DNA from 3 places in the Bacillus sp. GW823-FHT06B01 genome. Region 1 is predicted to be linked to each of the others. Evidence: riboswitches for the same ligand, from Rfam matches in the RefSeq annotation. Region 1 holds a riboswitch; each other region holds the start of a gene.
What was found. A riboswitch is a leader RNA that binds a small molecule or an ion and turns the genes downstream of it on or off. The one in region 1 is predicted to bind S-adenosylmethionine.

Region 1 (10,688 bases):
ATGCGGCAGCTGGTTCAATACGCCAACTTGATCCAAAAATTGCAGCGAAACGTAACTTATCTATGTTTGTGTACGGTCTTGCGAATGTAGCGGAAAAAACAATTCCATCACATAGTGAATCGCTTGATTTCTTAGGGGAACTTGGATTCAAAACAAATCCAAATCGTCGTACATGTGAAACAATCGAAGAAGTTATAGCTTATGTAGAAGAATGGCAAGAAAAACGTCCGCATCTTGATTATGAGATCGATGGAATCGTTATAAAAGTAGATGATGTTGCTCTTCAAGAAAGTTTAGGAACTACAGCAAAGAGTCCAAGATGGGCGATTGCTTATAAATTCCCGGCTGAAGAAGTTGTAACAAGATTAACAGGCATTGAATTAAGTGTTGGTCGCACAGGGGTTGTAACACCGACTGCAGAGCTAGAGGCAGTGCGAGTGGCTGGTACTATCGTTCGTCGTGCCTCTTTACATAACGAAGATTTAATTCGTGAAAAAGACATTCGAATTGGTGACTATGTTGTTGTGAAGAAGGCCGGAGATATTATTCCAGAAGTTGTGAACGTTATTTTTGATAAGCGTACTGGTGAGGAAGAAGAATATCATATGCCAACGCATTGCCCGGCATGTGAGAGTGAACTAGTTCGTTTAGAAGAAGAGGTAGCACTTCGCTGTATAAATCCAACTTGTCCGGCTCAAATTCGAGAGGGATTAATCCATTTCGTTTCAAGAAATGCAATGAATATTGATGGACTTGGAGAACGTGTCATTACACAACTCTTTGATGCTGATTACATTCGTACATTCGCTGATTTATATTCGTTGACGAAAGAGCAATTATTACAGCTAGAAAGATTCGGTGAAAAATCAGCAACGAATTTAGTACAAGCAATTGAGAATTCTAAAGACAACTCATTAGAGCGATTATTATTTGGTCTTGGTATTCGCCATGTCGGAGCAAAAGCAGCACGTACATTTGCCGAGCATTTCGAAACGATGGATGCGCTTGTGAAAGCAACGGAAGAAGAACTAAAAGCAATTAATGAAATTGGTGAAAAAATGGCTCAATCCGTCGTGACGTATTTTGATAATGAAGACGTATTAGAGCTATTACAACAATTTAAAGAGTATGGCGTGAATATGGCATACAAAGGCATAAAAATTGCTGATTTACAAAATATTGAGTCGTACTTCGCAGGAAAAACTGTCGTTTTAACAGGGAAATTAGAAGTTATGGGACGTAGTGAAGCGAAGAAAAAGATTGAGGCATTAGGTGGAAAAGTAACAGGAAGTGTTAGTAAAAGTACGGATTTAGTTGTTGCAGGTGAAGCAGCAGGTTCGAAATTAGCACAAGCAGAGAAGCATAATGTTGAGGTTTGGAATGAAGAGAGGTTCTTACAAGAGCTAAATAAGTAAGAGGTGCAAACTTACCATGAAAAAAATAGCATTAGCGGTATTAAGCCTTGGCCTACTCGTAAGTGGGTGTAGTGCAGGTGCCGATAAAGATGAAAAAGTGGTTGAGAAATCGGGGAAAGCAAAAGAGCAAGCAATCGTTCCGAAGTACGCTATTTCGGATGAATACTATAAGGCGACTATTCCATTTCAAGCAGGAGCTGCACGTGGTTTAGTTGTACAAGGAGTAAGTAATCGTCTTGATATAGATGAATTTGAAACAGGATTAATGCGTATTGCGAAAGAATCCTTTAGTACGAAAGATCATTTCTTTAAGGGTGGAAGTACTCTAGATACTCAAAATGTGCAGATGCTTGTTAAAAGAAAGCGTACAGATGCTGAACAAAAGGAACTAGAGGACAAATTAAAAAAAGATGCAGTTAAATTTCCAAACATTGGGTTAAACCCAGCGTTAGGTGGAGGATCTGAATCATTAGAGGAAAAGAATAAAAAAAATCCAATATATATTTCAAATATTTTAGAGCATGATTATTATGTGAAAAAAGGCGAATCAGATGAGCGCCAAGGCATTGTAATTGGTTTAGCGATGAACTCGGTTCATTATTACGAGGAAGAGCATGGTTATCCGCGTGAGGCTAAAATTGAGCAAGAAAAAATGGTAGCTGAAGGGAAAAAAATGGCGCAAGAAGTCTTGAAATTTATGCATCAAAAACAGCCTGAAACAAAAAACCTTCCGATAACATTTGCAATTTATCGTCAGGCTCCAAAGGCTTCACTCGTGCCAGGTAACTTTGTTTCTTATGCGAATGTTGAAAAAGGCAGTGAAACGGTTGAGGATTGGAAACAAATTAATGAGAAATATTATTTGTTCCCATCTGAACAAGCGAAAACAGATAATAAACGTGAAGATCTGGCGAGAGTATCGAACTTTAAATCAAAACTAAGCGATTATTTCCAAGGCGACTACACAGCTGTTATCGGTACTGGTATGTATAGAGATGATGAATTAAGAGAAATAAAGCTTGATATTCCTGTCCAGTTTAATGGGAAAGCAGAAATAATTGGTTTTACACAATATGTAGCTGGGCTTGTTATGGAATACTTCCCGAATTATATGAAAGTACAAGTAACGATTAAATCTGTAGAACGTCCAGAAGCGATTATTATACGTGAAGCGAAGCAAGATGAACCATTTGTGAAAATTTTAGATTAAATAGGAGGGCTGTTCCTTTATGGAACGGCTTTTTTTCTTGAGGAATTTTGTTATAATTTAAAATGTTATAAATAATGGGGGGGTAAGGGGTAAAGCACATGGACGAATTAAGTTTTCAAGTCATTATTTTATTAATTGCATTCGGCTTTTTAGCAGCTTTTATTGATTCAGTTGTTGGCGGTGGAGGATTAATTTCGCTTCCAGCACTTATGTTTGTTGGTTTACCACCAGCTTCGGCAATTGCAACGAATAAATTAGCTGCAACGATGGGGACGTTTACGAGTGCAGTTTATTTTATTCGATCAGGAAAGGTCGATTTTAAAATTGTAGGAAAGTTAATCCCGTTAACTGTTATAGGAGCGGTCGCAGGAGCTTTAGTAGTAAAGTTTATTCCGCCGGATATTTTACGTCCGTTAGTGCTTGTGATGTTGGTGTTTATTGCCATTTATATTATTGCAAAAAAGGATTGGGGAAGTGTATCTACCTATAAGAAGATGACGAAAAGAAAAACATTAATATTTTTCTTTGTTATTTTAATGATAGGGTTTTACGATGGATTTTTTGGACCAGGGACAGGATCCTTTTTAATTTTTGCATTTTTATTAGTTGGTTTGGATTTTATTCAAGCGGCAGCATCTGGAAAACTTTTGAACTTTGTTAGTAATATCGTATCTTTAATTACTTTTTTATTTTTAGACGTAATTCATTTTGAATACGGTATTATTATGGGATTGTCGATGATTTTTGGCGCTTATTTTGGATCGAAGTTTGCAGTTCAAAAAGGTGTTGGATATGTAAGAACTTTATTTTTGTTAGTAACTATTTTATTGATTGGAAAAAACATTTTGGAATATACTCATATTTTGTAGAGTTATACGTATGTATAACTCTATTTTTTTATTATATTTTAAAAATTAATTAATTTTTAAAATATAAGTCTAGGAATATTTGAATAAATCTAAATTATCGTGTAGAATAATGTTGTAAAATGTAAACGTTTTTCTAAGGGGAGGCTAAAAAGAATGGTAGTAGCATACAAACATGAGCCATTTACAGATTTTTCAGTGGAGGCTAACAAATTAGCGTTTGAAGAAGGTTTAAAGAAAGTAGAATCTTATCTTGGACAAGACTATCCATTAATTATTGGGGGAGAAAAAATCACTACAGAAGACAAAATTGTTTCTGTAAACCCTGCAAATAAAGAGGAACTTGTTGGTCGCGTTTCAAAAGCAAGCCGTGAGTTAGCTGAAAAAGCAATGCAAGTAGCGGATGAAACATTCCAAACTTGGAGAAAATCAAAGCCAGAAATGCGTGCAGACATTTTATTCCGTGCTGCAGCAATCGTTCGTCGCAGAAAGCATGAATTCTCTGCTATTCTTGTAAAAGAAGCAGGTAAACCATGGAATGAGGCAGATGCTGATACAGCAGAAGCAATCGACTTTATGGAATATTATGGTCGTCAAATGTTAAAATTAAAAGACGGAATTCCAGTAGAAAGCCGTCCAATTGAATATAATCGTTTCTCTTACATTCCATTAGGAGTAGGTGTTATCATTTCTCCTTGGAACTTCCCATTCGCAATTATGGCAGGTATGACAACAGCTGCTTTAGTTTCTGGTAACACAGTATTACTAAAACCAGCTAGTACAACTCCTGTAGTAGCTGCAAAATTCATGGAAGTATTAGAAGAAGCTGGCTTACCAGCTGGCGTAGTAAACTTCGTTCCAGGTAATGGTTCTGAAGTTGGTGACTACTTAGTAGATCACCCTCGTACACGTTTCGTGAGCTTCACTGGATCTCGTGATGTAGGTATCCGTATTTATGAGCGTGCAGCGAAAGTAAACCCAGGCCAAATTTGGTTAAAACGCGTTATCGCTGAAATGGGTGGTAAAGATACAATCGTTGTTGATAAAGAAGCAGATCTTGAATTAGCAGCTAAATCTATCGTAGCATCAGCATTCGGATTCTCAGGACAAAAATGTTCTGCATGTTCTCGTGCAGTAATCCATGAAGATGTATACGACCACGTATTAAATCGTGCTGTTGAATTAACGAAAGAATTAACAGTTGCTAACCCAGCTGTATTAGGTACAAACATGGGTCCTGTTAATGACCAAGCTGCATTCGATAAAGTAATGAGCTATGTTGCAATTGGTAAAGAAGAAGGTAGAATCTTAACAGGTGGCGAAGGAGACGATTCTAAAGGCTGGTTCATCCAACCAACAATCGTTGCTGACGTTGCAGAAGATGCTCGCTTAATGAAAGAAGAAATCTTCGGACCAGTAGTAGCATTCTGTAAAGCAAAAGACTTTGATCATGCACTTGCAATTGCAAACAATACAGAATACGGTTTAACAGGTGCTGTTGTTACTAACAACCGTGACCATATTGAAAAAGCACGTGAAGAATTCCACGTGGGTAACTTATACTTCAACCGTGGATGTACTGGTGCAATCGTAGGTTACCAACCATTCGGTGGCTTTAACATGTCTGGTACAGACTCTAAAGCTGGTGGCCCTGACTACTTAGCACTTCACATGCAAGCAAAAACTACTTCTGAAACTTTATAAGAAATAGTAGAAGAGATCTTCGCAGTCTGCGAAGATCTCTTTTTTTTTTTTTTTTTTTGAAAAAGTTTCTATATATGGATTAAGATAGATATAAGTAGAAAAACTAATAATGTAATAAGGTTTACTTCAGTAAATAAGGTATACTATATTTGTTGAATAGATTCTCTTTAAAGACAAGAAAAGTAGGTGAACAAAGTGGGAAAATATCAATTGGATTACAAAAGTCAGGTAGCCGTGGCAAAGTTTCATGAAAAACAGACGCCTGCCAAATTTGATAAAAAGCAGCAAATTGAAAAATTGCGTGCGGAGTATTTGAAAAAGAAGCAAAAATAAACAGATAAATAATATGTTACGTTTTTGATAGGAGAAACCAGTTCTAAGTACCATATATTACTATTCGGTACTTAGAACTAGCTAAACCCTATTAATATCGGGATAAACATGTAAATAGAAACAAAACAACGAGAAAAGTTGACTTATTAGTCATATTTTTTAGTATTCATTTTAAGGATTTCCTGTATAATACAATTTGAAAGAAAATCTATGGTTTGACAAGAAACACTCTTTTCGGTTTTGCTCACTGAAGGGAGTGTTTTTTTGTAGCCAAAAACTCCTCTGTACTCATTACAGTTGCATATACTCCATTTAAACTAGCCAAAATTGTGTTATGAATATAAACGGCTGGTATAGTAGCATTCTTAAAGGAAAGATCTTTTGTAGCACAAGCATCATGTATAACGGTACATGGAAAGCCGAAATCAAAAGCAGCCCTTACGGTAGCATCAATACACATATGAGTCATCATCCCACATATGACGACGTGCTCAATGTCTAAACGTTGTAATTGTTCTAGAAGATCAGTTTCGCGAAAACTATTTGGATAATGTTTGAGTATAACAGTTTCTTCTCTAAGTGGACGTACGCTTTCATGAATATGTACACCCTCTGTATTGGGTAGGAAAAAAGTAGCATCATCTTTTATTGCTACATGTTGGATATGAAAAATAGGTTCGTTTTTTGTTCTAAAGAGTTGTAGCAGCTGACTAGCATATTGGCTTGCTTCTACTGGATTACGCAATTCCATCTTTCCATGTGGAAAATAATCATTTTGAATATCAACGAGTAAAAGAGCTGTTTTCATATATTTATCTTCCTCCGGTTTCATATTCAAATAATGGTATTCAATTTATAGAAAGGATTCTCCTTTTAAAAAATATGAAGGAGGAGAATTTAACATAACTCTAAAAATCATTATTGTATGTGATTTTTTATTTGAAAATTTTAATAGAGGAATGATTAATATTTTTCTGAAAAATGTATTGACTCTTATTATTCTGAGTTCTATAATGAGAATTAATTAAACGACAATTAAATCGATACATTCTTATCCAGAGAGGTGGAGGGACTGGCCCTACGATACCTCAGCAACGGGTTTTTTAATACCGTGCTAACTCCAGCAAGCCTTATAAAAGGCTTGGAAGATGAGAAGATGTGAACGAGTACATATAAGTGCTCTCCTTCTTATCTTTACGGTTGATAAGAAGGAGAGCACTTTTTATTTTACCTCAAAAGCTCTACTTCAAGTTTTTACAGCATATAGGAGGGAAGAAAATGATTTCTTTTAACAACGTAAGTAAAGTATATGAATCAGGTGGGCAATCTGTTCATGCGGTGGAGGATGTAACATTATCAGTTGAGAAGGGCGAAATTTTTGGTATCATCGGTTTTAGTGGCGCTGGAAAGAGTACGTTATTACGCCTAGTAAATATGTTAGAGAGACCAACGGCAGGAACGATTTCAATAGATGATAAAGATATTACATCTTTATCGACGAAAGAATTACGGAAGCTAAGACAAAGAATCGGGATGATTTTTCAAAGTTTTAATTTATTTAATTCAAGAACAGTGTTTGGGAATATTGCTTATCCATTAAGGTTAGCGAAAGTACCAAAGAATGAGATAAAAGAAAGAGTAAATGAACTGCTGAAGTTTGTAGGATTAGAAGATAAAGCAAACTATTATCCAGAGCAACTATCAGGCGGACAAAAGCAGCGTGTTGGCATTGCAAGAGCACTTGCAACATCGCCAGACATTCTTATATGTGATGAGGCAACATCAGCTTTAGATCCAGAAACAACGACAGAAATTTTGAACTTATTAAAGAAAGTAAATCGAGAATACAATGTAACAATTCTTCTTATTACACATGAAATGCATGTTGTGAAAGAAATTTGTCACCGTGTAGCTGTAATGGAGAAGGGAAAGGTTATTGAAGAAGGAAAACTGTTTGATGTTTTCACACAACCAAAAACAAAGACAACTCAAAACTTTGTACGCTCCATTATTAATGATCATTTACCGGAAAGTGTTCTAGGGAAAATTCAAAATGGTGGACAGATTTATCGCTTAACATTTACTGGGGAAGAGACAGGGCAGCCGGTACTATCATATATCGCGAAAAACTATAACGTCGATGTAAACGTACTGTACGGAAATATTATTGAACTTCAAAATGTGCTATTTGGAAATCTACTTGTAGAACTGCAAGGTGAGCAGAAAGAAATTCAAAAAGCATTACAACATCTAAGACTGCAAGTGCAGCTGAAGGAGGTAGAAGCTCATGCGAGTTGATTGGAGTATATTTTGGCCCCGCATAGTAGATGCGACGGGGGATACCCTCTTAATGGTAATTGTAACCCTTATATCCGCTACAATTCTCGGTATACCTCTAGGTTTACTTTTATATGTAACGAGAAAAGGGAACTTTTTAGAAAATAAATGGGTCTTTTCTATTCTTAATATCATTATTAATACAATTCGTCCGGTTCCATTCATCATCTTCTTAGTAGCTTTAAGCCCACTAACAAGAAGTGTTATCGGAACGACGATTGGAACAGCGGCAGCAATCTTTCCAATGACGTTAGTTGCGTCAATTGGTATTGCTAGAATGGTTGAAACAAATCTTGTTTCAGTTCCAAAGGGAGTCATTGAAGCAGCTCAAGCGATGGGTGCTTCACCATTTAGAATTGTTTTTGAAATTCTTGTACCAGAAGCGTTAGCGCCATTAATTTTAGGTGTTACGTTTATGACAGTTGGTTTAATTGAATTTTCTGCAGTTGCTGGGCTTGTCGGTGGTGGCGGTCTTGGTGACTTAGCGATGACATATGGTTATCAACGTTTTGATACATCAGTTATGTTCGTAACGGTCGTTTTACTTATTATTCTCGTACAGGTAGCTCAAAATTTAGGAAACTACTTTGCGAAAGTCTTTTTACGCAGATCATAAAAAGGAAGAGGGGAAAAGAAAATGAAGAAAATTTTAGCATTTGCATTATCAGCGATTGTAGGAATTTCAGCGTTAAGCGGCTGCTCAAGTGGAGACACGGGGGCAGGAGCAAAAGAGAAAGTAGTTCGCGTTGGCGTAACCGGAACAGATGGAGACGCTTGGGAAATTTTAAAGAAAAAAGCTGAAAAAGAGGGAATTAAAATTAAACTGGTGGAGTTCTCTGATTACACAACGCCAAATAAAGCGTTAGCTGATGGAGATATTGAACTAAACTCATTCCAGCACGTTGCTTTCTTAGAGCAATTTAAAAAAGAGCATAAGTTAGATATTACAGCTGTCGGTACAACGCAAATTGCACCAATGGGCTTATACTCTGAAAAATATAAGAAGGCAAATGAAATTCCAGATGGTTCAGAAATTGCGATTCCAAATGATCCAACGAATCAAGCTCGTGCATTAAAACTTCTTGATGCAGCTGGATTATTAAAGCTTAAGAAAGACTTTGGCTTATTCGGAGATCCAAGTGGCATTGCTGAAAATCCGAAGAAGTTAAAAATTACACCGGTTATCGCACAGCAAACACCTCGTGTATTAAAAGATGTTGCAGCTTCAGTTATTAATAACGGTGTTGCTGGTCAAGCTGGATTAGATCCAGCGAAGGATCCAATTTTCTTAGAAGATCCAAAGAATGAAAATGCGAAGCCATATATTAATATTTTCGCAGCTCGTACAAAAGATAAAGATGATCCAACACTGAAAAAAGTAATTGAACTATATCATTCAAAAGAAGTAACAGATGCAATTAAGAAAGAAACAAATGATGGTTCCATTTCAGTAGATCTTTCACTTGAGGAGCTTGAAAAAATCGTAAAATAATTATCGGGTTTAACGATTAACAGTAGGAACCCCTCCGCTGTTAGCTCGTTCAACATATAATCTACTTAACAAACAAAACCCTAATTCTGTACCTTCCAATTCTGTATAACGTAGAATCCAATGTTTGTTAAGTAGAGTGATGGACCAGGAGTTTTCCTGGTCTTTTTTTATGAATGAAAGTAGCTAGCGAATAGTAAGGTAATCCAAATTATAAAAGGGTAAGCAAATAAGCTGAAAATGAGTGTAATTATGAATTGTTTTTTATGAATGAGGTGTTTTTCGAATGAAAAAAAGAAAATAGAAAAAATCATAATGAAAACGGCTGATATTACGCCAGGATTATATGAACGATAAATAAAAAACAAAATAATATGTTGAACAGAGTTGAAGAATATCGCCCCCTGTATAAAAATAATCCAGTATATAGAAGACAAAAAGTTTAGTTGATATAGAAAGACGATAAGTAAGACAAAGATTGTTAATACGAAAATCGCAATGAAAAATTGTCGCCTTGTTATAAAATAAATTGAAAATTGATTAGCAAGATATTGTGGCATTTGAAAAGATTCTTCAAGGTTATGAACGAAAAATAATAAAGGAATGATCCAGAGTATAATAGTGGAATGTTTTTTCATCAACTTACATCACTCCAATAAAATATAGAAAGCCTAAAAAAGGCCCTCTATACAGGGATAGTTATTCAATTATGATACTTTTTAAATTATCCTCATGATGCTCTTGTTTTTTCGGATAAGTAGCTAGTTCCTCTTGCAAAATGTTTAGTGCTTGCTTAGCTGATTGCTGGATTGGGGCAGGTAACTCTTCTAATATATTCATACCGACTTTTATTTTTGTACGAATTACCTTCCTTAGTAGTTCCTCACGCATGCACTACACCTCCAAATCGAATGTTTAGTACATCATCTTCGAATTTTGCTCCTTGAATAGAAAGGTGTGTTAACGTTTTTGGTAATGTGATGTTCCGTTTAACAGAACCAGCACGAATGATAAGCTCATCACCTTTTTGATTTAATGCAAGTTCACTTTTGTTTGAGAAGGGAATGGAGAGAACGAAAATATACTCATCGCCATCTTTTTTTACATATTGAGTGCGACCGTTAAATTTCACTTCCGTAGGAGAAGAATCTGATTTAAATAAAGCATCTCCTACACGCTCTAACATAGACAAACCGACAACCTCTTGTTCAAACATAGGAGCTTCGTAAATAGGAAGCGGCTGAAAACTATCTTGAATCAATGTTTTATATTTCTTTTGAGTATCTTTCCATGCTTGAAAATAAGGATCGGTGACAGTGTTAGGGATGACGCGA
Region 2 (10,688 bases), on a different contig from region 1:
AACCACGAGCGCCTTCGCCTTTTAAGATAACTGCTGGGTATTTCATCGTTAATTTAGATCCGATATTACCGTCAATCCATTCCATCGTTGCGTTTTCTTCACAAACCGCACGTTTTGTAACTAGGTTGTATACGTTGTTCGCCCAGTTTTGGATTGTTGTATAACGGCAATATGCATCTTTCTTAATGATGATTTCTACTACCGCACTGTGAAGTGAGTTAGTCGTGTAAACAGGTGCTGTACAACCTTCTACGTAGTGTACGTGTGCGCCTTCGTCTACGATGATAAGCGTACGCTCGAATTGTCCCATATTTTCAGAGTTAATACGGAAGTACGCTTGAAGTGGTGTATCCACTTTAATACCTTTTGGAACGTAGATGAATGATCCACCAGACCAAACTGCAGAGTTTAATGCAGAGAATTTGTTGTCTGTTGGTGGGATTACTTTTCCGAAATGCTCACGGAAAATATCTTCGTTCTCTTTTAATGCGCTATCTGTATCTTTGAAGACGATTCCTAGAGCTTCTAGGTCTTCTTTCATGTTGTGATATACAACTTCAGATTCGTACTGTGCAGATACACCAGCTAAATATTTTTGCTCCGCTTCAGGAATACCTAATTTATCAAATGTCGCTTTAATTTCCTCAGGTACTTCATCCCAAGACTTCTCAGATTTCTCAGATGGTTTTACGTAGTACGTAATTTCATCGAAATCTAAGTCGTTTAAGTCGCCGCCCCATTGTGGCATTGGCATTTCATAGAACTTATCCAGTGATTTTAAACGGAAGTCTAACATCCACTGTGGTTCTTCTTTCATACGTGAAATCTCTTCAACGATTTCTTTTGTTAAACCGCGTCCAGCACGGAAAATCGAAACGTCTTTGTCTTTGAAACCATATTTATAATCGCCGATATCTGGCAGTTGCTTCGCCATGTTGGTGTGTCCCTCCTTAGATAACCTCGTTTTTAGGAACCTTTAACATTACTTATCTTCGTTTAAGCCCTTTTCTAACGCTTTCCACGCTAATGTTGCACATTTAATACGTGCAGGGAACTTGCATACGCCTTGTAATGCTTCAATATCTCCTAAATCAATGCTGTCATCGTACTCTTTTCCTAGCATCATGTCAGAGAAAATTTTAGAAAGCTGAAGTGCCTCTTCAATTTTCTTACCTTTTACTGCTTGTGTCATCATCGAAGCTGAAGACATTGAGATAGAACACCCTTCTCCTTCAAACTTCGCCTCTTGTACAATACCTTCTTCTACTTTCATCGTAAGTTGAATACGATCGCCGCAAGTTGGATTGTTCAAGTTAACAGTAACACTATCTTCTAACACGCCATTGTTACGAGGATTCTTATAATGATCCATAATAACTTGACGGTATAACGTATCTAAATTATTAAATGACATTTGTGAAATACTCCTTTGTCTTGATTAGTGATTCAACAAATGTATCAATTTCTTCTTTTGTATTATATAAATAGAAGCTCGCACGTGCTGTAGAAGAAGCTTTCAGCCACTTCATAAGCGGTTGTGCACAGTGGTGTCCTGCGCGAACCGCAATGCCTTCTACATCTAATACAGTTGCTACATCATGAGGATGTACGTCTTCAATATTAAATGTAACAAGACCAGCGCGATGCTTTGGACCGTAAATTGTAACGCCATCTACTTCTGATAGTCTTTCTAAAGCATATTGCGCTAATTCATGTTCATGCTTTTCAATATTATGAAGACCGATTTCTTCTAGGAAATCAATTGCCGCACCAAGTCCGATTGCATTACCGATAATCGGTGTACCTGCTTCAAACTTCCACGGAAGCTCTTTCCAAGTAGATTCTTGTAAATCTACGAAATCAATCATTTCACCGCCAAATTCAATTGGCTCCATATTGTTCAGCAATTCTTTTTTACCATATAATACGCCGATACCTGTAGGTCCGCACATCTTATGAGCAGATAATGCGTAGAAATCACAGTTTAAATCTTGTACATCCACTTTCATATGAGGTGCACTTTGTGCTCCATCAACGATCATGATTGCACCGTTTTCGTGTGCGATTGCTCCGATTTCTTTTACCGGGTTAATCGTTCCAAGTACGTTTGATACTTGCATAATAGAAACGATTTTTGTATTCGGTGTAACTGTTTGACGAACATCTTCTAAAGAAATTGTACCGTCTGGTTGAAGCGGAAGGTATTTTAAAGTTGCACCAGTTTTCTTCGCAACTTGCTGCCACGGAATGATGTTACTATGGTGCTCCATGTAAGAAATAACGATTTCATCGCCTTCTTTTACATTTTCAAGACCATAGCTAGCCGCTACTGTATTTAATGCAGTTGTCGTTCCGCGCGTGAAAATAATCTCTTCCATTGATTTCGCGTTAATAAACTTGCGAACTTTCTCGCGTGCACCTTCATACGCGTCGGTAGCTTTCGTACCGAGCGTATGAACACCACGATGCACGTTAGAATTATACTCTTTATAGTAACGTTCTAACGTTTCAATGACTTGAATTGGTTTTTGAGAAGTTGCTGCACTATCGAAATATACAAGTTGTTTGCCGTTCACTTTTTGATCAAGAATTGGAAACTGTTTGCGTATTTCATGAATATTCATTAGCGAACTTTCCTTTCAATTACCTCAACAAGCTGTGCTTTTACTCCTTCAATTGGAAGCTCATTTACTACAGGTGCTAAGAATCCATGGATGACTAAACGTTCTGCTTCGCGTTTTGGAATACCACGGCTCATCAAGTAGTATAATTGGTACGGATCTACGCGGCCTACTGAAGCTGCGTGACCTGCCATTACATCATCTTCGTCGATTAAAAGAATTGGGTTTGCATCACCGCGAGCTTTTTCATCTAACATAAGAACGCGAGAAGATTGTTGTGCATTTGATTTAGATGCACCGTGTTCAATCTTACCAATTCCGTTAAAGATAGATGTTGCACTATCTTTTTGTACACCGTGTTTTAAAATCCAACCTTCAGAGTGTTTACCGAAGTGAACAACTTTAGTTGTAAAGTTTTGTGTTTGGTTACCACGACCAATTGTTACTGTTTTCGTATCAGCATATGATCCGTCGCCCATTAAATTCGTAACGTTCTCTGAAATTGTGTTTCCGTCATTCATAAGGCCTAGAGCCCAATCAATGCGGCCGTCGCGTCCAACAATTCCGCGGCGGTTAACGTAAGTTGTTACGTCTTTTGCTAATAGATCAACCGCACCAAATTTAACTTGTGCGCCTTGTTCCACGATTACTTCTGCTACGATATTTGCAATACCTTTAGCATTTTCATTTGCAACGTAGTTTTCTACATAAGTTGCAGTACTGTTCGCATCAGCTACGAATAATACGTGGTTATATACGTTAGCTTCTTCGCCGTCTACTAAGAATACAGCTTGAAGTGGAGTTTCAAGAACAACGTTTTTCGGAACATATACAAATGCACCGCCGTTGATTAATGCAGCATGAAGTGCAGTTAAACGATGCTCGTCTACCTTCACGCCGTCTTTCATTAAATACTTTTGTAATAGTTCAGCATGCTCTGTTGCAGCTGTTACGATGTCTGTAAAAATAACACCTTTTTCTTTTGCTTCGTCTGCTAAAGAAACGAATGCAGTTGTACCAGTACGTTGTACTAATACGCTGTTATTTTCATCGATTAAGTTTTTCACTGCTTCTGGAAGCTCTGTTAAAGAACTTACAGGCTCTTGCTTAGCAGCGTCGCCTTTTCCGATAAAGTCCCATTTTTCAATTTTCGTTTTATCAGGCGTTGGCATTGGAAGTTCAGTTGCTTGTGCAAGAGCTTGTAAGCGGAACTCAGTCAACCAAGCAGCTTCGTTTACTTCGCTTGCGCGTTGACGGATTGTTTCTTGATCGAAAGGTAATGTACCGATTGTCATGTTTATGCTCCTCTCTTACGCTTCTTGCTCTGTTGTTTCGTCTTCAATACCTAATTCTTTTTTAATCCAGTCATAACCTTCAGCTTCTAGACGTTGTGCAAGCTCAGGACCACCAGATTTAACGATACGACCGTTCATCATAACGTGAACGAAGTCTGGAGTGATGTAGTTTAATAAACGTTGGTAATGCGTAATCATTAGGCAACCGAACTCTTCGCCGCGCATTTGGTTAATACCTTTAGATACAACTTTTAATGCATCGATATCAAGACCTGAGTCGATTTCATCTAAGATTGCGATTTTTGGCTCAATCATCATTAATTGAAGGATTTCGTTACGCTTTTTCTCTCCACCAGAGAAACCTTCGTTTAAGTAACGTTGTGCCATTTCTGGATCCATTTCTAGGAATTCCATGTTTTTATCTAATGTACGGATAAATTTCATAAGAGAAATTTCATCGCCCTCTTCACGACGTGCATTAATTGCAGAACGTAAGAAGTCAGCGTTTGTTACTCCGCTAATTTCACTTGGATATTGCATTGCTAGAAATAGACCTGCTTGTGCGCGCTCGTCTACTTCCATTTCTAATACATCTTCACCGTCGATGATGATGCTACCTTCTGTTACTTCATACTTTGGGTGACCCATAATCGCAGAAGATAAAGTTGATTTACCTGTTCCGTTAGGTCCCATAATTGCGTGGATTTCTCCACCTTTTACTTCAAGGTTTACACCTTTTAAAATTTCTTTGCCATCAATTGATACGTGTAAGTCTTTAACCGTTAATGTAGAACCAGCCATCTCAATACCTCCATTAATCCTATATATACATTTTAAAAATTCCTAAAACGTTCATATTCTCATTTTATTCTCATTCTAATCTTATATCAAATAAAATGATATCGCAAACGACGAAAAAAAGTAACAATTTTTTCACAAATGTATATAAGTATTTCCCTTGCATCCTTATATAATACACCTTTCTTCTTATTTATATAAAGAAAAAAGGACTGTAAATTTCCCAGTCCTTTCCTTGTGTTTATTCACTTACCGGAAGTACAGCACCTTTATATTCTTTATTAATAAAGTCTTGAATTTCTTTTGAATGCAATACTTCTACTAATTCTTTAATTTCTTTTTTCTTCTCGTTACCTTTACGAACTGCAATAATATTTGCATACGGAGAGTCTGATCCTTCAATCGCAATTGCATCCTTTGCTGGATTTAATTTCGCATCAATTGCATAGTTTGAATTAATGAATAAAGCATCACCTTCATTATTTTCATACAGCTTTGGTGACAATCCAGGCTCTACATCTGTTTTAAACTTTAAGTTTTTCGGATTTTCTACAACATCTTTTACTGTCGCTTTAACAACATCTACACCGTCTTTTAATTTAATAACGCCGCCTTTTTGTAACAATGCGAGCATACGGCCACGCTCCGCTACGTTATTACTCATAATAACTGTTCCGCCATCTGGCAATTCTTTTAAACTTTTATATTTCTTAGAATAAATGCCCATTGGCTCTAAATGGATTTTTCCTGCGTTTACAATTTTATATCCCTTTTCTTGAATTTCTTTATCTAAGTAAGGAATGTGTTGGAAGTAGTTCGCATCAATTTCCTTATCCGCTAACGCTTTATTCGGCAAAACATAATCCTGGAACTTTTTAATCTCTAATTTAATGCCCTTTTTCTCTAGTATCGGCTGTGCCTTTTCTAAAATAACAGCGTGCGGCACGTTAGAAGCTCCCACAACAAGCTTATTCTCTTCTTTCCCTCCGCAAGCAGCTAATGTAAATACAGACAGTGCTGTAACAACTGACAGTAGAATCTTTTTCATATGATGTCCCCTTCTCCCCTATAGTTATGTAGTTATAAAAAAGGGCCGGCATACACCAGCCCTTTTCAGCAATTATTCTTTTACAGGAACAACCGCTCCTTTATATTCTTTATTAATAAAGTCTTCAATTTCTTTAGAATGCAATACTTCTACAAGCTCTTTAATCGCTTTTTTATCTTTATCACCTTTGCGAACCACTAATACGTTTGCGTACGGAGAATCATCGCCTTCAATTGCAATTGCATCTTTTTCTGGATTTAATTTCGCATCAATTGCATAGTTCGAGTTAATTAAAACAGCGTCGCCTTCTTTATTGTTATACACTTGTGGTAATAAACCAGGCTCAATATCCGTTTTAAACTTTAAGTTTTTCGGATTATCTGCAATATCTTTTGGAGTTGCACTAACTGGATCTACTCCGTCTTTAATTTTTAAAATGCCTTCTTTTTGTAAAATTGCTAAACCACGTCCATGGTCAGTAACGGAATTACTCATAATAATTGTCGCCCCGTCCGGAAGTTCTTTTAAGCTCTTATATTTTTGAGAGTATACACCAATTGGCTCTAAATGAATTTTCCCTGCTATTTCAAAATCATATTTTTTATCTTTAATTTCTTTTTCTAAATATGGAATGTGCTGGAAGTAGTTTGCATCTAAATCCTTATCCGCTAACGATTTATTTGGTAATACGTAGTCTTGGAATTTTTTAATTTCTAATTCAATTCCTTTTTTCTCTAATAAAGGTTTAGCCTTTTCTAAAATTTCAGCGTGCGGTACGTTAGAAGCCCCCACAACTAGTTTTGTTTCATCTTTATCTTTCCCGCCACAAGCAGCTAACCCAAAAATTGAAGTTGAAATAAGTGCTGTAAGTAATAATTTTTTCATTTGAAACATCCTCCCGTTTTTTATTATCGTTTATCTATTCGAGTCGTTAAACTATCACCAATCCACTGAATGAAAAATACAACTAGTAATACACAAATTGTCGCAACGATTGTTACATCGTTATTTCCTCGCTGGAATCCTTCTAAATAAGCAAGTGTTCCAAGGCCACCAGCACCAACAACTCCCGCCATCGCTGTATAGCCTACTAAAGCAATTGTCGTAACAGTAATACCAGATACTAATGCTGGTAACGATTCTGGAATTAACACTTTCAAAATAATTGTGCTTGTTTTTGCTCCCATTGCTTTCGAAGCTTCAATTACACCTTTATCAATTTCACGAAGCGCAATTTCAACCATTCTCGCGTAAAATGGTGCCGCTCCAATAATTAAAGCTGGAAGTGCTGCACTCGCTCCAAGAATTGTTCCAAGCAGAATCTTTGTGAATGGGATTAATAAAATGATTAAAATGATGAACGGTATCGAGCGGAAAATGTTTACGAACGCTCCAATCCCCGTGTTAACCGCTTTGTTTTCCCATAAATTATCTTTCGCTGTCATAAAGAGTAACAATCCTAAAATTAGTCCTAATACAAATGTGGCAAGAGCTGCGATTGCCGTCATATATAACGTTTCACCAGTTGCTTCTAACATTTGATTCCAATCAACATTTGCGATTAACTTATCCATGTGCAATCACCTCCAGCTCTACTTGATCTTGATGTATTCCCTCTATTGCTTGCTGAATCGCTGTTTCCTCACCATTTAAATGAACAACTAAACTACCGTAAGAGCCGTTATTTGTTTGGGCGATGTTTCCTTGCAAAATGCTAACTTCTATATCACTGCGTTGCATTAATCTTTGAAGTACTGGTCTTTCTACAGCTTCACCGATAAACTGCAAACGAACTACTTTACCATCTGGATACTTTTCAATTAAACTTTCAATCGTTTCATTTGTATCTTCAGAATCCGTTAACTGCTGTACAAATCGCTTTGTAATGTCTTTCTGCGGATTGCGGAATACATCAAGTACTGGACCCGTTTCTACAATCTTCCCTTTCTCCATTACCGCCACTCGATTACAAATCTTTCGAATCACGTGCATCTCGTGTGTAATGAGTACAATTGTTAAACCGAGACGCTTATTAATATCTAATAATAAATCTAAAATTTGATCTGTCGTTTCTGGATCAAGAGCTGACGTTGCTTCATCACATAAAAGCACTTGCGGGTTGTTAGCTAACGCTCTTGCAATCCCAACACGTTGCTTTTGTCCTCCGCTTAACTGAGATGGATACGCGTCCCCTCTTCCTTCTAATCCAACAAGATGAATTAACTCGTCGACGCGTTTTCTTCTCTTCGCCTTATCGACACCTGCAATTTCAAGTGGGAACTCGATATTTTCGCGTACAGTTCGTGACCAAAGTAAATTGAAGTGCTGAAAAATCATTCCAATTTCTTGCCTTGCCTTACGAAGTTCACTCCCTGTAATTGCTGAAATCACACGATTTGCAATTGTAATTTGGCCAGAAGTTGGTTTCTCTAACTGATTGAATAATCTGATTAAAGAACTTTTCCCAGCGCCACTATATCCGATAACACCAAATATTTCACCTTTGTCTATTTTTAAATTGGCATTATCTACAGCAGTGACATCACCGCTTTTTGCTTTATATATTTTCTTTACATTTTCTAACAAGATCATGATGTTCACCCCTTTTTTTGTTTAAAAAGCGTAAGCGGCTCGTTTAGAACAAGAGGACGCCCGAATCCCTGACGTAGAGGCGCTTTTTGCCTCATAGGAAGGGATGAAACGACCGACTGTTCTAGCCGCTGAAGCTAGATTTTTGGTCGACTCCGCAATTTTTTATGTTTAATGCGTGTAGTCCACCGTTATCACTACTTTTATTATTTGAATGTCCTCCACATTCAAACAATAAAAAAACCTTTCCGCTTTAGAGAAGCAGAAAGGTTTATATGCGTATATAACAACATTATCCCTCTCTCTCATCTCTCAAAGCATTTGCTTTGCAGGAATTGGCACCATTTCAACATAAGTTGACGGTTGCCGGGCTTCACAGGGCACAGTCCCTCCACCTCTCTTGATAAGAGAAATCAGATTACATTTTCGTCTGATTTGTAATTTATGAAATTGTCTATATTTTATGAATTGAATTGTATCAATATCCATACGCCATGTCAACAGAAATTTTCGTAAAAAAAGAAACTTCAGACTTTTAAGCACCCACTGACATCGGTTTACATATATGAAACATCGATTCGACTAATAGCATCGTTCGATACGTTCCTGAATATTGTACACGTCCATCGTTCATTAATGTTTGCAATCGTACATTTCCGTTCACCAATTGTTTTACATCTTCCTCATCTACACAAACGATTTGCTCCGTTCCTCTTTCCTCATGTAGCAGCTCTATATAATCTCTTGAAATTTGTAACGAACAACTTTCATCTCCAAAGCGGAAATTAACAGTTTTTTCTCCTTGTCTTAAAAGCGGCTCTAAATGATATTGACCATTAGCGTAATTTACAAATGATTGCAGCAAAGAATATAATTTCACCCTAAATCACATCCTTCATATCACTTTCTATTACACATACCATTCCCTCTCACTAAAGAGCAATCCTGTTACTTTCGCTCGACAAATACTGTAACCACCCTGCATCTCGACATATTTCCCGAGAAATATGTCGAGGCGGCAAAAACTTTGCCGCCTACTTTAATTCCGTATATAAATATTCAACCGAATGAAATGCATATATCTTCTTCATGAGTGTCCCATTTTCAAAAACAAGTAAACACGGTACACTTTCGATTCCATACTCTTTCGCTAAATGCGGAGCATAATTTAAATCTAACATTCCAATTTTCAAGTCTTCAATTGTCATCTCAACAACTGTTAACATCTTTTTTGCTAATTGGCATGTTCCACACATTGGAGTATATACATATAACACTGTTTTTTCTTCGTTCTCTATTAGGGCTGTAGCTTCGGCTCCTGTCCAATCAATCACTTCTATCATTCCTTACCGTAAATATTCTGTATAAACGTCAATGTCAGCTCCCCATAATACATTTGCTAAGTGTGAAGATGGCGCAGTTGCCACTTCTCGGTACGAGCGATCAATGTAAATATGCTCTGCTTGCGGAAATTCTTTTCGAAATTGCTTCCTTAACTTTTCTCCAGCATCATCAGCATCCACTAGTACATACACTTCCTTATCAAAAAACTGATCAATGAGCTCATCCATTTTCGATAAACCAATTGTACCATTTGTACAAACAATTTCCACCGGTTCACGAATAATAGATTCAATCTTTCTTCTATCTGATTTACCTTCTACAATAATGACTTTTTCTACATAAATCATATGTCATCACCCGATCACCATATACTATACAACCTTTAACTTAGTATATAGTATATTCGTTATTTTCATGTTGTTTCCTGTTTATTTTTGCAAAAGAAAAGCAGAAGCGGCTTGCTTAGAACAAGAGGGCATTGGAGCTTCTGACGTAAAGGCGCTTTTTGCCTTGCAGGAAGCAGCGAAGCCACCGAGCAATCTAGCCGCTGGAGCTGGATCACAAAGAAAAGCGCAAGCGGCTCGTTCAGATTGTGAGGGGGATGGAGCTTCTGACGTAAAGGCGCTTTTTGCCTTGTAGGAAGAAGCGAAGCCACCGAACAATCTAGCCGCTGGAGCTGAACAATAAAAAATTAAACGAAATCGTTTTTTCAAAAAACACTCTCCTACACGATAATTAGTATATGATTCTACGTTCATTATTTTACACAAAATAAAAAAGGACAGCACAAAGGCTGTCCTTTAGTCGACTATAATTAGTCTTGGTTTGTCATTTCTGCATATTTTTCTGCAGTTAATAACTTCTCAACTTGGCTTGCATCAGAAAGTTCAACTTTAACCATCCATGCACCCTCGTATGGAGATTCGTTAACAAGTTCTGGTTGGTCACTTAATTCTTCGTTTACTGCTACAACTTTACCACTTACAGGTGCGT
Region 3 (10,688 bases), on a different contig from region 1:
GCCGCCCGCGAATAAGTTTTTTTCGCGAAGAGTTCTAAGCGTAGCGAATACAGCTAACAGAGTGACTAGCGCAAAAATAATAACAAGGCCCATACAATATCCTCCTCTGTCTACCCATTCCTCAATATGAGTTTTTAGAATATTAACTCTTTTATATTGTACATGTTTTAAAAATGATTGTCGAGATAGCATCCTTTCTTTTCCTAAGAGAAAAAAATGTTGTATCATTGAAAGTAAGTTTAATAATTGGAGGAGATTTTCATATGAAATGGATACAAATGCCGTTAGGCCCATTACAAACGAATGCTTATATTTTAACGAATGATCAAAATGAGTGTATTATCTTTGATCCTGGTCACGAAGGAGAGAAGCTCGTTACATATTTACAAGAAGAACAATTAAAGCCACTTGCTGTTTTATTAACACATGCTCACTTTGATCATATTGGTGCTGTTGACGCGGTAAGAGACGCTTTTCATATTCCTGTGTACGTACATAGAGAAGAAGCAGATTGGTTAGGCGATGCAACTGTAAATGGCTCTCAAATTTTTATGATGAATCGCAGTATTACAGCAAAACCAGCAGATCATATTATTGATGCAGAAGGTGCATTAGCAATTGGTTCATTTAATTTTGAGATTTTTGAGACGCCAGGACATTCTCCAGGCAGTATTTCTTATTATTGTAAAGAGGCGAATGCTGTATTTTCTGGTGATGTATTGTTCCAAATGAGCATCGGAAGAACAGATTTACCCGGTGGAAGTTTTGCTGAATTGATTGGAAGTATTGAAGAAAAATTATTTGTATTACCAGATGAAACAGCGGTGCTATGTGGACATGGTCCAGAAACAAGCATTGGTTTTGAAAAAGAAAATAATCCATTTTTACAGTAAGGAGCTAGTATGGAGATGGAGCTCATTTTAAAAGAATGGATGGAGAAAGAGAAGGATTATTCAATTTCATATAGTACGTATATGAACCTCGTATTGTACACAGAGGGACATGGCTATTATATGAAGGAACGTGAAAAAATTGGAAGACAAGGGGATTTTTTTACAAGTAGCAACGTATCCTCTGTTTTTGCAAAAACATTTGCTAAATTTTTTATTCGTCTTGTTGAAAATGGTGAAGTTGCTCCGAATATTTGTGAGATTGGTGGGGGAACAGGAAGGTTTGCCTATGATGTTTTACAAGAGTGGAAGCAAGTATCTCCAGAAACCTTTATTGATTTAAACTATTCAATGATTGAAATGAGCCCTTTTCATAGAAACTTACAGCAGAAAAATCTTTGTTCGTTTTCTAATGTGTCGTATTATACGTCGCATAGTGAAATGGGAGAATCGTTCGAAGGGATTCTTTTTTCGAATGAGTTATTTGATGCATTTCCTGTTGAAGTAATTGAGAAGAGAAATGGAATATTGTATGAAGTACGTGTGACGTACACAGAGGAAGGGAAACTCGCAGAAGTATGTAGACCGCTACAGAAAAATATTGGTCGATACTTATTGAAATATAATATTCATCTTGCTGAAGGTCAGCGTTTTGAAGTGCCACTTGCGATGGAAGAATATATAGAAGAAATTGCGAAATGGTTTCAACGAGGTGTATGTATTACCGTTGATTATGGATACACAAAAGAAGAATGGATGCATCCTGCACATCAAGAAGGAAGTTTACGAGGATATTACGAGCATAAGTTAATCCGTAATCCTTTAGAGCATCCAGGTGAAATGGATCTTACTACTCATATTCATTGGGACGAACTGAAAGAGATGTTTAGCCTGCAAGGCATGAATATAGTATGGCATAAGAAGCAATCTGAGTTTTTGTTAGCAGCAGGAATATTAGATCAGCTTACGGGTCACCAAGATCGAAATCCTTTTTCTGAAACTCAAAAACAAAATCGTGCAGTTCGTTCTATGATTTTGAGCGGAGGATTAGGGAGTGCATTTGATGTTGTGATACATACGAAACATATGCAACAGTTACACTTGGATCAGCATTTGAAAATATAAAAAAACAAGACACAGCATATTTCTGTGTCTTGTTTTTTAATACGACTTTTTAATTATGTAGCATCATATATTTTCTCTCATGATATATATTTATATTAAAGATATGAGATAAAAAATATAAAATACGCCCTTTTTCTCTGTTTATGAGCTCTTAACCTAATAATACGCGAACGAGTTGAATAATTGTCTCGTTTTCTACTTTGTAATAAATTTCCAATCCTTTTCTTTCACTGGAAACGATTTTAGCACTTTTTAATTTTGCTAAATGCTGTGAAATTGTAGATTGTGGCATGTTTAAGCCAGTGTACATTGTAGAAACGTTGCTTGGACCACGTTCAATTAATCCTTTTACAATACATAAGCGAACAGGATGAGCAAGTACTTTCAATAATTCTGCATTGCTTTCATATAGTTCTATTTCTTTTTGAAAGGTTTCTAACATGTTCTTTTCCACCTCCGTGTGAGCTGTTATACCATACTATACATACCAAAAAATTAAAGAAAAGAAAACAGTTGTTGCAGAAAAAAAGTCCTAAAGTAAAGAAATTGTAAGAAAAGAGACCCTGATGTAAATAAAGTAGATAAATTTGCATGGTTTTGTAAAATGACATTTTTGGGCGAAAATTTCGATGCGTTTTAAAAATTGAAAGATATAGATATATTTGTAACACAATTTTATCATGATTTTCTTATTCTTTCAAATGAATATACAAAATTTTTAAAATAATAAGAAAAAGGAATTATAATGTTATATATAGAATATAAAACAGGTTAAAAGAAAGGAAGCTGAATATAGTCAGCTTCTTTATGGTGATAACAAAATATTTGAGTATAGCTGATAAATTTTAGAATTACCAAGACATTAGTTATATATTCTAGAGTTCATCTTTTATCAGCTTTAAAAATCTGCGGTTCCATATGTTCTCATAAAAATCAATTGTCTCTTTTGCGGACATAAATGGATTATTTAACGTAGAGGTTGCTTTCTGTACCATGAAGTTTTCGTATTCTAGTCCATGGGAAAATTTAATCGTAGCATCCATACAGTACTCTGTTTGGGCACCACAAAATTCAATACGGTGTACAGATAATTGTTCTAAAATCTCTTTCAAGTTTGTTTTATAAAATGAATTGGCATGTGTTTTTCTTACAAAAAAATCTTGTTCCTGAACATCTAGATCAGCATGAATAGCCCAAAGTTCTTTTTCGGGTACTAAATCATCGTCACAATGTTGAATAAAAATGATTGGTTTATTTGATTTTCTGTATGAAGAAATTCTTTTATTTACTTTTGTAAGTAAATTTTGTAAATCGAATAAATGCTCTTCGCTATAACATACTCCATTTTGTAAATCGATAACGATTAAAACATCTGCACAAATATCCATTATTTTTGCCCCCTTTTTTACTTCTTAATATATCAATTAATTCATTATTTAGAAATAGATGGTGCTCTTTTGTTTTTTTATGGACTATACGAAAAGTAAAAAATATACTTAACGGTATAAAAAAGAAGATATGAAAACTTAATTTCATATCTTCTGTTCGTTCTATGCATTTACAGGTTCTTCTACATAAGAAAGGGCATTTTCAAAATCGGATATTAAATCGTCAACATTTTCAAGGCCGACGGATAACCGAAGTAATGAATTAGAAATCCCTCTTTCATCACGAGCTTCTTGCGACAATGCTGCATGTGACATTTTAGCTGGGTAGGAAAGAATCGATTCGACAGCTCCTAAACTAACTGCAAAGACAGGTAATTTTACTTTTGATAAAAATTGGCGGAGTGCGTCTTCTGATTGTAAAGTGAAAGATAGGACAGCTCCGGCTGATGTAGCTTGAGATTGTTGAATATCAAATCCAAGATGTGTTTGTAAGCCAGGATAATAGACATTTTTAACTTTAGCGTGCTCTTGTAAATAATGCGCAATTTTATTGGCGTTTGCAGCTGAATGCTCAAGACGTACATGCAATGTTTTTAGACCGCGAAGTACGAGAGAACAATCTTGAGGACCTAAAATAGCGCCGAATGCATTTTGTAAAAATCCAAGTTTTTGAGCGAGTTCGGCATCTTTTACAACCGCTAATCCGGCAGTAACATCACTATGACCGGCAATGAATTTTGTGGCACTATGAAGAACGACATCGGCGCCAAGATCAAGTGGTTTCTGGAATAGTGGTGTCAAAAATGTATTATCAACAAAAGTAAGGGCGTCAATAGATTTTGCAAGTTTAGAAACAGCACGAATATCTGTCACTTTTAAAAGTGGATTAGAGGGTGTTTCCACATAAAAGAGTTTTGTGTTTGGCTTAATGTTTTGCTTTATTTCTTCTACATTTGTCATATCAACAAATGTATGTGACACACCGTAACGGGAGAGCACTTCAGTTATAATTCGGTAAGTTCCTCCGTATACGTCTTCTGAAATGAGTACGTGATCGCCTTGTGAAAGAAGGAGGAATGCAGTAGAAATCGCTGCAATTCCTGATGCGAAGGCAAATCCCTTTGTTCCTCCTTCTAATAAAGCAATGATATCTTCAAGAGCTTCACGAGTTGGATTACCAGAGCGACTATAGTCATATTTTCCGAACGTATCTACATCAAACTGATGGAATGTTGATGTATTATAGATGGGAACGTTAACAGCTCCTGTTTGTGAGTCATGTTTATATTGGTTGTGCAGTAAGAGTGTATCTATAGAATAACTCATATTCTTACCCCTTCTTTTACAAGTTTAATGGCTTGCTTTAAGTCTTGAATTAAATCGTTACTATTTTCAATGCCAACGGAAAATCGCAGAAGACGATTACATACACCGTTTGCTGTTCTGATTTCTTCAGGAATATCAGCGTGTGTTTGCGTTGCTGGATACGTCATTAAACTTTCAACACCACCAAGACTTTCAGCAAATGTAATTAAGGATAAAGATTGTAAGAATGGATTAATCCATGTTTCATCTTTCAGACGAAATGAGATCATGCCACCTCTTTCAGGATAAAATACATCTGTCACCCCGTCTTCATCATTTAAATAAGCAACAACTGCTTTTGCATTTTCTTCATGTTGTCTCATGCGAAGCGCTAACGTTTTCATACCACGAATTAATAGCCATGAGTCAAATGGACTTAAGACCGCACCAGAGGCATTATGATAATGAGCGATTTCCTCACAAAGTTCCTTTCCTTTTGCAACGACAAGTCCGCTTAGGACATCGTTATGTCCTCCTAAATATTTCGTTGCGCTATGAAGTACAATGTCGGCACCTTCTGTTAATGGCTGCTGTATATAAGGCGTATAGAATGTGTTGTCTACAATAAGAAGTAGTCCGTGTCTTTTCGCTACAGTTGCGACAGCGGCAATATCAGTAACTTGCATTAACGGATTAGTTGGAGTTTCTATGAAAATAGCTTTCGTTGCAGTTGTGATAGCTTGCTCAATTTGTTTAATGGATTGTGTATTTACGTATCTACATCGAACATTCCACTTTTTTTCGTGCTCAGAAAATAATCGATAAGTGCCCCCGTATAAATCTTCAGATACAATAAGTTCGTCTCCAGAACGGAATAGGGAGAGGACGAGGAGAACAGCTGCCATCCCTGAACTACAGGCATAACCTTGTTCACCATATTCTAAGTCTGCGATTGCCTGCTCTAAAAGACCACGAGTTGGATTGCCAGTTCGTGAATAGTCAAAGCCAGTAGAGTTACCAATTCCGTCATGACGATAAGCAGTTGAAAAATAAACAGGTGGGTTAACAGTTCCTGTTGTAGTTTCGCTCCGGTTTCCGATTTGTGCTAGTTTTGTTTCAATAGTTGACATGTGAAAATTCCTCCTTTTTAAATTAACAATTAAGTGAATGTAAAGTGAAACTTTAATCAGTGAGGGATTCATCCCCACTGATTATCAGCCCTCACCAATCGGGCTTTTACGGGCAGTTGATTCCCACCTAACTTCTTTGTTCCAGCTGAATTTTGAGTTGGGAATCTTACTGCCCTCAAATAGCGGGGGAAAATAAAAAAAGCCTTCTAAAGAAGAAGGCTTTCGGTTTGAATAGAGTCTTCTTCTCATCTGTCAAATCTTTCACAATTTGCTGGAATTAGCACCTTATTAACAAATGTTAATGGTTGCTGAGGCGTCAAAGGGCCAGTCCCTCTACCTCTCTAGATAAGAATGTTCGTATGAAATTTTATTATGTTTTTAACTTTACAACAAAAGATAATTGAATTGCAACTTTATTTTAAATAATTTTTATTTTTCCGCAAGTGTCATTGACTTTTGCATTTGTGCATGCTAAATTTATTAAAAAATTAACAAACATTGTTAAAAGGGGAACGTATTTCCTTTTAGCTACATAAATAAAATAATAAAGACAAACTCTTATTGAGAGCGGTGGAGGGAAAGGCCCTGTGAAACCCAGCAACCTTCAAACGAAATGTTTGAAACGGTGCTAATACCTGCAAAACGAATGTTTTGCATAATAAGAGGAGGAACAATTATGTCCCCCTCTTCAAAGTGAAGAGGGGGTTTTTATATTGATAGAAATGAGGGAGATTTGTGAAATTACTAGATTTATTATCAAAAGGAATTGTAATAGGTGATGGTGCGGTTGGGACGTTATTACATTCACATGGTTTGCAAAGTAGTTTTGAAGAATTGAATATATCTGATCCAGATTTAATTATATCGATTCATAAGCAATATGTAGCTGCTGGGGCTGATGTGATTCAAACAAATACGTACGGAGCAAATGAAGCGAAATTACGTATGTATGGTTTAGAAAATCAAGTTACTGAAATTAATAGAGCCGCAGTAAAACTGGCGAAAGCATCTGTTACAGACAGAAATGCAATTTTAGGAACAATTGGTGGTATGAAACATATCGGAGCTGTTACGACAACTGATATGGAAAGAGAATTTATGTTACTGGAACAGGCAAGTGCATTACTAGAAGAACAGGTTGATGGACTGCTATTAGAAACTTTCTATGATGAGTTTGAATTACTTCATGCTGTTCAGGTGTTACGAAAACAAACGAATATTCCAATTGTAGCTCAATTAGCATTGCATGAGGCAGGTACAACTCAAAATGGAAATGATGTAAATGAAATATTAAAACAGCTTTTAGATTACGGTGCAAATGTTGTTGGATTGAACTGTCAACTAGGGCCACTTCACATGACGGAAGCTTTTAAAATGATATCGATTCCGCAAAATGGCTACTTGTCAGCATATCCAAATGCAGGTCTCCCGAATTATGTGGAGGGACGCTACGTATATGAGGGAAGTCCGGCTTATTTCGAAGCGATGACACCGAAATTTATTGAGCAAGGTATCCGATTATTGGGTGGTTGTTGTGGCACGACTCCAGAACATATTGAAAGTATGAAACGTGCAATTGCAAATGTTACACCTGTAATAGAAAAGGATACGATTCAAAGACCGAAAGTAGTTCATACACATGAGAAACGTTCGAAAGCTCATGTCACTTTAGCAGAGAAAGCAAAAAAACAAACGACAGTAGTAGTGGAATTAGATCCACCGAAAACGTTAGATACGCAGCGATTTTTTGAAGGCGCAAGAGCATTGAAAAGAGCTGGGGCAGATGCTATTACTCTAGCAGATAATTCATTAGCATCGCCTCGCATCTCGAATATGGCAATGGGGGCATTATTAACGAAGCACGATATTCCGGTATTGACGCACTTAACGTGTAGAGACCATAACGTCATCGGACTACAATCTCATTTACTAGGCCTATCAGCGTTAGGTATGGAAGAAGTGTTAGCTTTAACTGGGGATCCAGCACGCGTTGGTGATTTTCCAGGTGCCACTTCTGTATATGATTTGTCCTCTATTGAGCTCATTAAAATGATTAAAGAAATGAACGACGGGCGCTCGATTTTAGGGAAATCAATTGGTCCAGCAACAAGGTTTTCAGTGGGAGGTGCGTTTAATCCGCATGTAAGACATTTAAAAGCAGCGGTTAAGCGAATGGAACGGAAAATAGATGCTGGAGCGGAATATTTCTTAACGCAGCCAATTTATGATATCGCGTTAATTGAAGAAGTGTATGAAGCGACAAAGCATTTGGAACAACCTATTTTTATTGGGATTATGCCATTAATAAGTAAAAGGAATGCAGATTTCCTTCATTTTGAGGTACCGGGTATTACACTACCTGAAGAAATAAGGGAGAGAATGGATGGACATGAAACGAAAGAGGCAGCAATTAAGGAAGGAATTCTCATTTCACAAGAATTAATCGATGCGGCGATGAAGTATTTTAACGGCATTTATCTTATTACACCATTTCTAAAATATGAAATTACAGAACATCTTGTTAAATATGTGAGAGAAAAGCAAGAAGTGAAAGAAGGTATTAATTGATGAAATGTATAGAAGAAAAATTACAAAATAACATCTTAATATTAGATGGTGCAATGGGAACAATGATCCAGCAAGAGGACTTAACTGCGGAAGATTTCGGAGGAGAAGAGTACGAAGGCTGTAATGAATATTTAGTAGAAACAAGGCCTGATGTCATTTTAAAGATTCATAAAGCTTATATTGAAGCTGGAGCAGATATTATTGAAACAAATACATTTGGGGCGACAAATATTGTATTAAGTGATTATGAGTTGTCTCATTTAGATGAGGAATTAAATGAGACGGCAGCGCGTTTAGCGAAGCAAGCGGTCAAAGAAAGCGGGAAGGAAGTATATGTTGCGGGAGCAATGGGACCAACAACGAAAGCGATTAGTGTTACAGGTGGTGTGACGTTTGAAGAATTAATTGAAGCCTATACACGGCAGGCTAGAGGCTTATTGAATGGCGACGTAGATGTATTACTCGTTGAGACGAGTCAAGATATGCGTAACGTGAAGGCTGCTTATATTGGAATTCAAGCAGCTTTTGATGAGCTAAATAAAATTGTACCTATTATGATTTCAGGAACGATTGAACCGATGGGAACGACTCTGGCCGGGCAAACAATTGAGGCTTTTTACTTATCAGTAGAACATATGAAGCCATTATCTGTTGGGTTAAACTGTGCGACCGGTCCGGAGTTTATGAGAGACCATATTCGTTCACTATCTGAGTTGTCGGAGTGTTACATTTCTTGTTATCCAAATGCAGGTCTTCCTGATGAAGATGGACATTATCATGAATCGCCATCTTCTCTCGCTGAAAAAGTGAAGCGATTTGCTGAAGAAGGATGGGTTAATATTATCGGTGGTTGTTGTGGCACAACACCAGAACATATAAAAGCAATGAAATCCGCGTTAGCCTCTCTTAAGCCGCGTGAACACCACGAAAGAGCTGGACACGGGGTTAGTGGATTAGAGGCACTTCAATATGATGACTCTATGAGACCATTATTTGTTGGTGAAAGAACAAACGTTATTGGGTCACGTAAATTTAAACGATTAGTAGCAGAAGGGAAATTTGAAGAGGCTGCTGAAGTCGCAAGAGCGCAAGTGAAGAAAAATGCTCATATTATTGATATTTGTATGGCAGATCCTGATCGCGATGAAATAGAAGATATGGAAAACTTCTTGGCAGAAGTTACGAAAGTGTTAAAAGTACCAATTATGATTGATTCAACAGATGAAAATGTGATGGAGCGAGCTCTTACTTATATACAAGGAAAAGCTGTTATTAATTCAATTAATTTAGAAGATGGAGAAGAACGATTTAAAAAAGTGACGCCGCTTCTTCAAAAATATGGTGCTGCTATTGTTGTAGGAACAATTGATGAAGATGGTATGGCGGTTAGTGCAGAACGAAAACTCGAAATCGCAAAAAGAAGTTATGAGTTATTGACGACGAAATATGGTATACGCCCGTCAGATATTATTTTTGATGCACTTGTATTTCCTGTAGGGACAGGTGATGAAGAATATATCGGCTCGGCGGCAGCGACGATAGAAGGAATTCGTCTTATTAAAGAAGCCTTACCAGAATGTTTAACGATTTTAGGTGTAAGTAACATATCTTTTGGTTTACCACCAGCTGGCCGAGAAGTATTAAATTCCGTCTTTTTATATCATGCAACGAAAGCAGGATTAGATTACGCAATTGTGAATACGGAAAAATTAGAACGGTATGCGTCAATTCCAGAGGAAGAAAAACGTCTTGCTGATGCACTACTTTTTGAAACGACGCAAGAGACGTTAGAAGAATTTACAAATTTTTATCGCGCGGCAAAAAAGAAAGATGTCGTTACCCAAGAAACATTAACTCTTGATGAAAGGCTGGCAAATTACATTGTAGAAGGTACGAAACAAGGACTACAAGAAGATTTAAGCCGTGCACTTACAGAAGGAAGAAAACCTTTGGATATTATTAATGGCCCACTTATGACAGGAATGGATGAGGTGGGACGATTATTTAATAATAATGAGCTTATCGTTGCCGAAGTATTGCAAAGTGCTGAAAGTATGAAAGCTGCCGTAAGCTATTTAGAGCCACATATGGAATCTAGCGAGAGTGCGAAAAAGGGGAAAGTATTATTAGCAACTGTTAAAGGTGACGTACATGATATTGGGAAAAACCTCGTTGAAATTATTTTATCGAATAACGGATATGAGATTATTAATTTAGGAATCAATGTTCGTTCGGATCGAATTGTTCAAGAAGTACAAGAAAAGAAGCCTGACATTATTGGT

Region 2: it holds a riboswitch for S-adenosylmethionine, as region 1 does, so the genes downstream of both, AC1Q8N_RS21020 (methionine ABC transporter ATP-binding protein) here and AC1Q8N_RS24860 (methionine ABC transporter ATP-binding protein) in region 1, are expected to answer to the same signal.
Region 3: it holds a riboswitch for S-adenosylmethionine, as region 1 does, so the genes downstream of both, AC1Q8N_RS10110 (bifunctional homocysteine S-methyltransferase/methylenetetrahydrofolate reductase) here and AC1Q8N_RS24860 (methionine ABC transporter ATP-binding protein) in region 1, are expected to answer to the same signal.

What each region holds. Positions count from the first base shown of each region.
Region 1 covers NZ_JBXAHR010000007.1:19,639-30,326, forward strand. The annotation lists gene ligA (NAD-dependent DNA ligase LigA) at 1-1,415, shown strand, start outside; gene AC1Q8N_RS24835 (CamS family sex pheromone protein) at 1,432-2,625, shown strand; gene AC1Q8N_RS24840 (TSUP family transporter) at 2,724-3,494, shown strand; gene pruA (L-glutamate gamma-semialdehyde dehydrogenase) at 3,648-5,195, shown strand; gene AC1Q8N_RS24850 (hypothetical protein) at 5,391-5,528, shown strand; gene AC1Q8N_RS24855 (cysteine hydrolase family protein) at 5,773-6,336, opposite strand; SAM riboswitch class I at 6,577-6,683, shown strand; gene AC1Q8N_RS24860 (methionine ABC transporter ATP-binding protein) at 6,807-7,826, shown strand; gene AC1Q8N_RS24865 (methionine ABC transporter permease) at 7,816-8,481, shown strand; gene AC1Q8N_RS24870 (MetQ/NlpA family ABC transporter substrate-binding protein) at 8,503-9,357, shown strand; gene AC1Q8N_RS24875 (HXXEE domain-containing protein) at 9,525-9,992, opposite strand; gene AC1Q8N_RS24880 (DUF3926 domain-containing protein) at 10,054-10,245, opposite strand; gene AC1Q8N_RS24885 (ArsA family ATPase) at 10,238-10,688, opposite strand, start outside.
Region 2 covers NZ_JBXAHR010000004.1:494,004-504,691, reverse strand. The annotation lists gene sufB (Fe-S cluster assembly protein SufB) at 1-934, opposite strand, end outside; gene sufU (Fe-S cluster assembly sulfur transfer protein SufU) at 983-1,414, opposite strand; gene sufS (cysteine desulfurase SufS) at 1,404-2,624, opposite strand; gene sufD (Fe-S cluster assembly protein SufD) at 2,624-3,916, opposite strand; gene sufC (Fe-S cluster assembly ATPase SufC) at 3,932-4,717, opposite strand; gene metQ (methionine ABC transporter substrate-binding lipoprotein MetQ) at 4,956-5,762, opposite strand; gene metQ (methionine ABC transporter substrate-binding lipoprotein MetQ) at 5,835-6,647, opposite strand; gene AC1Q8N_RS21025 (methionine ABC transporter permease) at 6,671-7,336, opposite strand; gene AC1Q8N_RS21020 (methionine ABC transporter ATP-binding protein) at 7,329-8,354, opposite strand; SAM riboswitch class I at 8,654-8,761, opposite strand; gene AC1Q8N_RS21015 (hypothetical protein) at 8,887-9,231, opposite strand; gene AC1Q8N_RS21010 (thioredoxin family protein) at 9,386-9,694, opposite strand; gene AC1Q8N_RS21005 (toprim domain-containing protein) at 9,698-10,042, opposite strand; gene AC1Q8N_RS21000 (hypothetical protein) at 10,110-10,334, shown strand; gene gcvH (glycine cleavage system protein GcvH) at 10,510-10,688, opposite strand, start outside.
Region 3 covers NZ_JBXAHR010000002.1:590,362-601,049, forward strand. The annotation lists gene AC1Q8N_RS10075 (DUF2759 domain-containing protein) at 1-93, opposite strand, end outside; gene AC1Q8N_RS10080 (MBL fold metallo-hydrolase) at 264-893, shown strand; gene AC1Q8N_RS10085 (class I SAM-dependent methyltransferase) at 903-2,015, shown strand; gene AC1Q8N_RS10090 (ArsR/SmtB family transcription factor) at 2,167-2,457, opposite strand; gene AC1Q8N_RS10095 (cysteine hydrolase family protein) at 2,891-3,403, opposite strand; gene metC (cystathionine beta-lyase) at 3,566-4,729, opposite strand; gene metI (cystathionine gamma-synthase/O-acetylhomoserine thiolyase) at 4,726-5,838, opposite strand; SAM riboswitch class I at 6,081-6,190, opposite strand; SAM riboswitch class I at 6,394-6,503, shown strand; gene AC1Q8N_RS10110 (bifunctional homocysteine S-methyltransferase/methylenetetrahydrofolate reductase) at 6,574-8,406, shown strand; gene metH (methionine synthase) at 8,406-10,688, shown strand, end outside.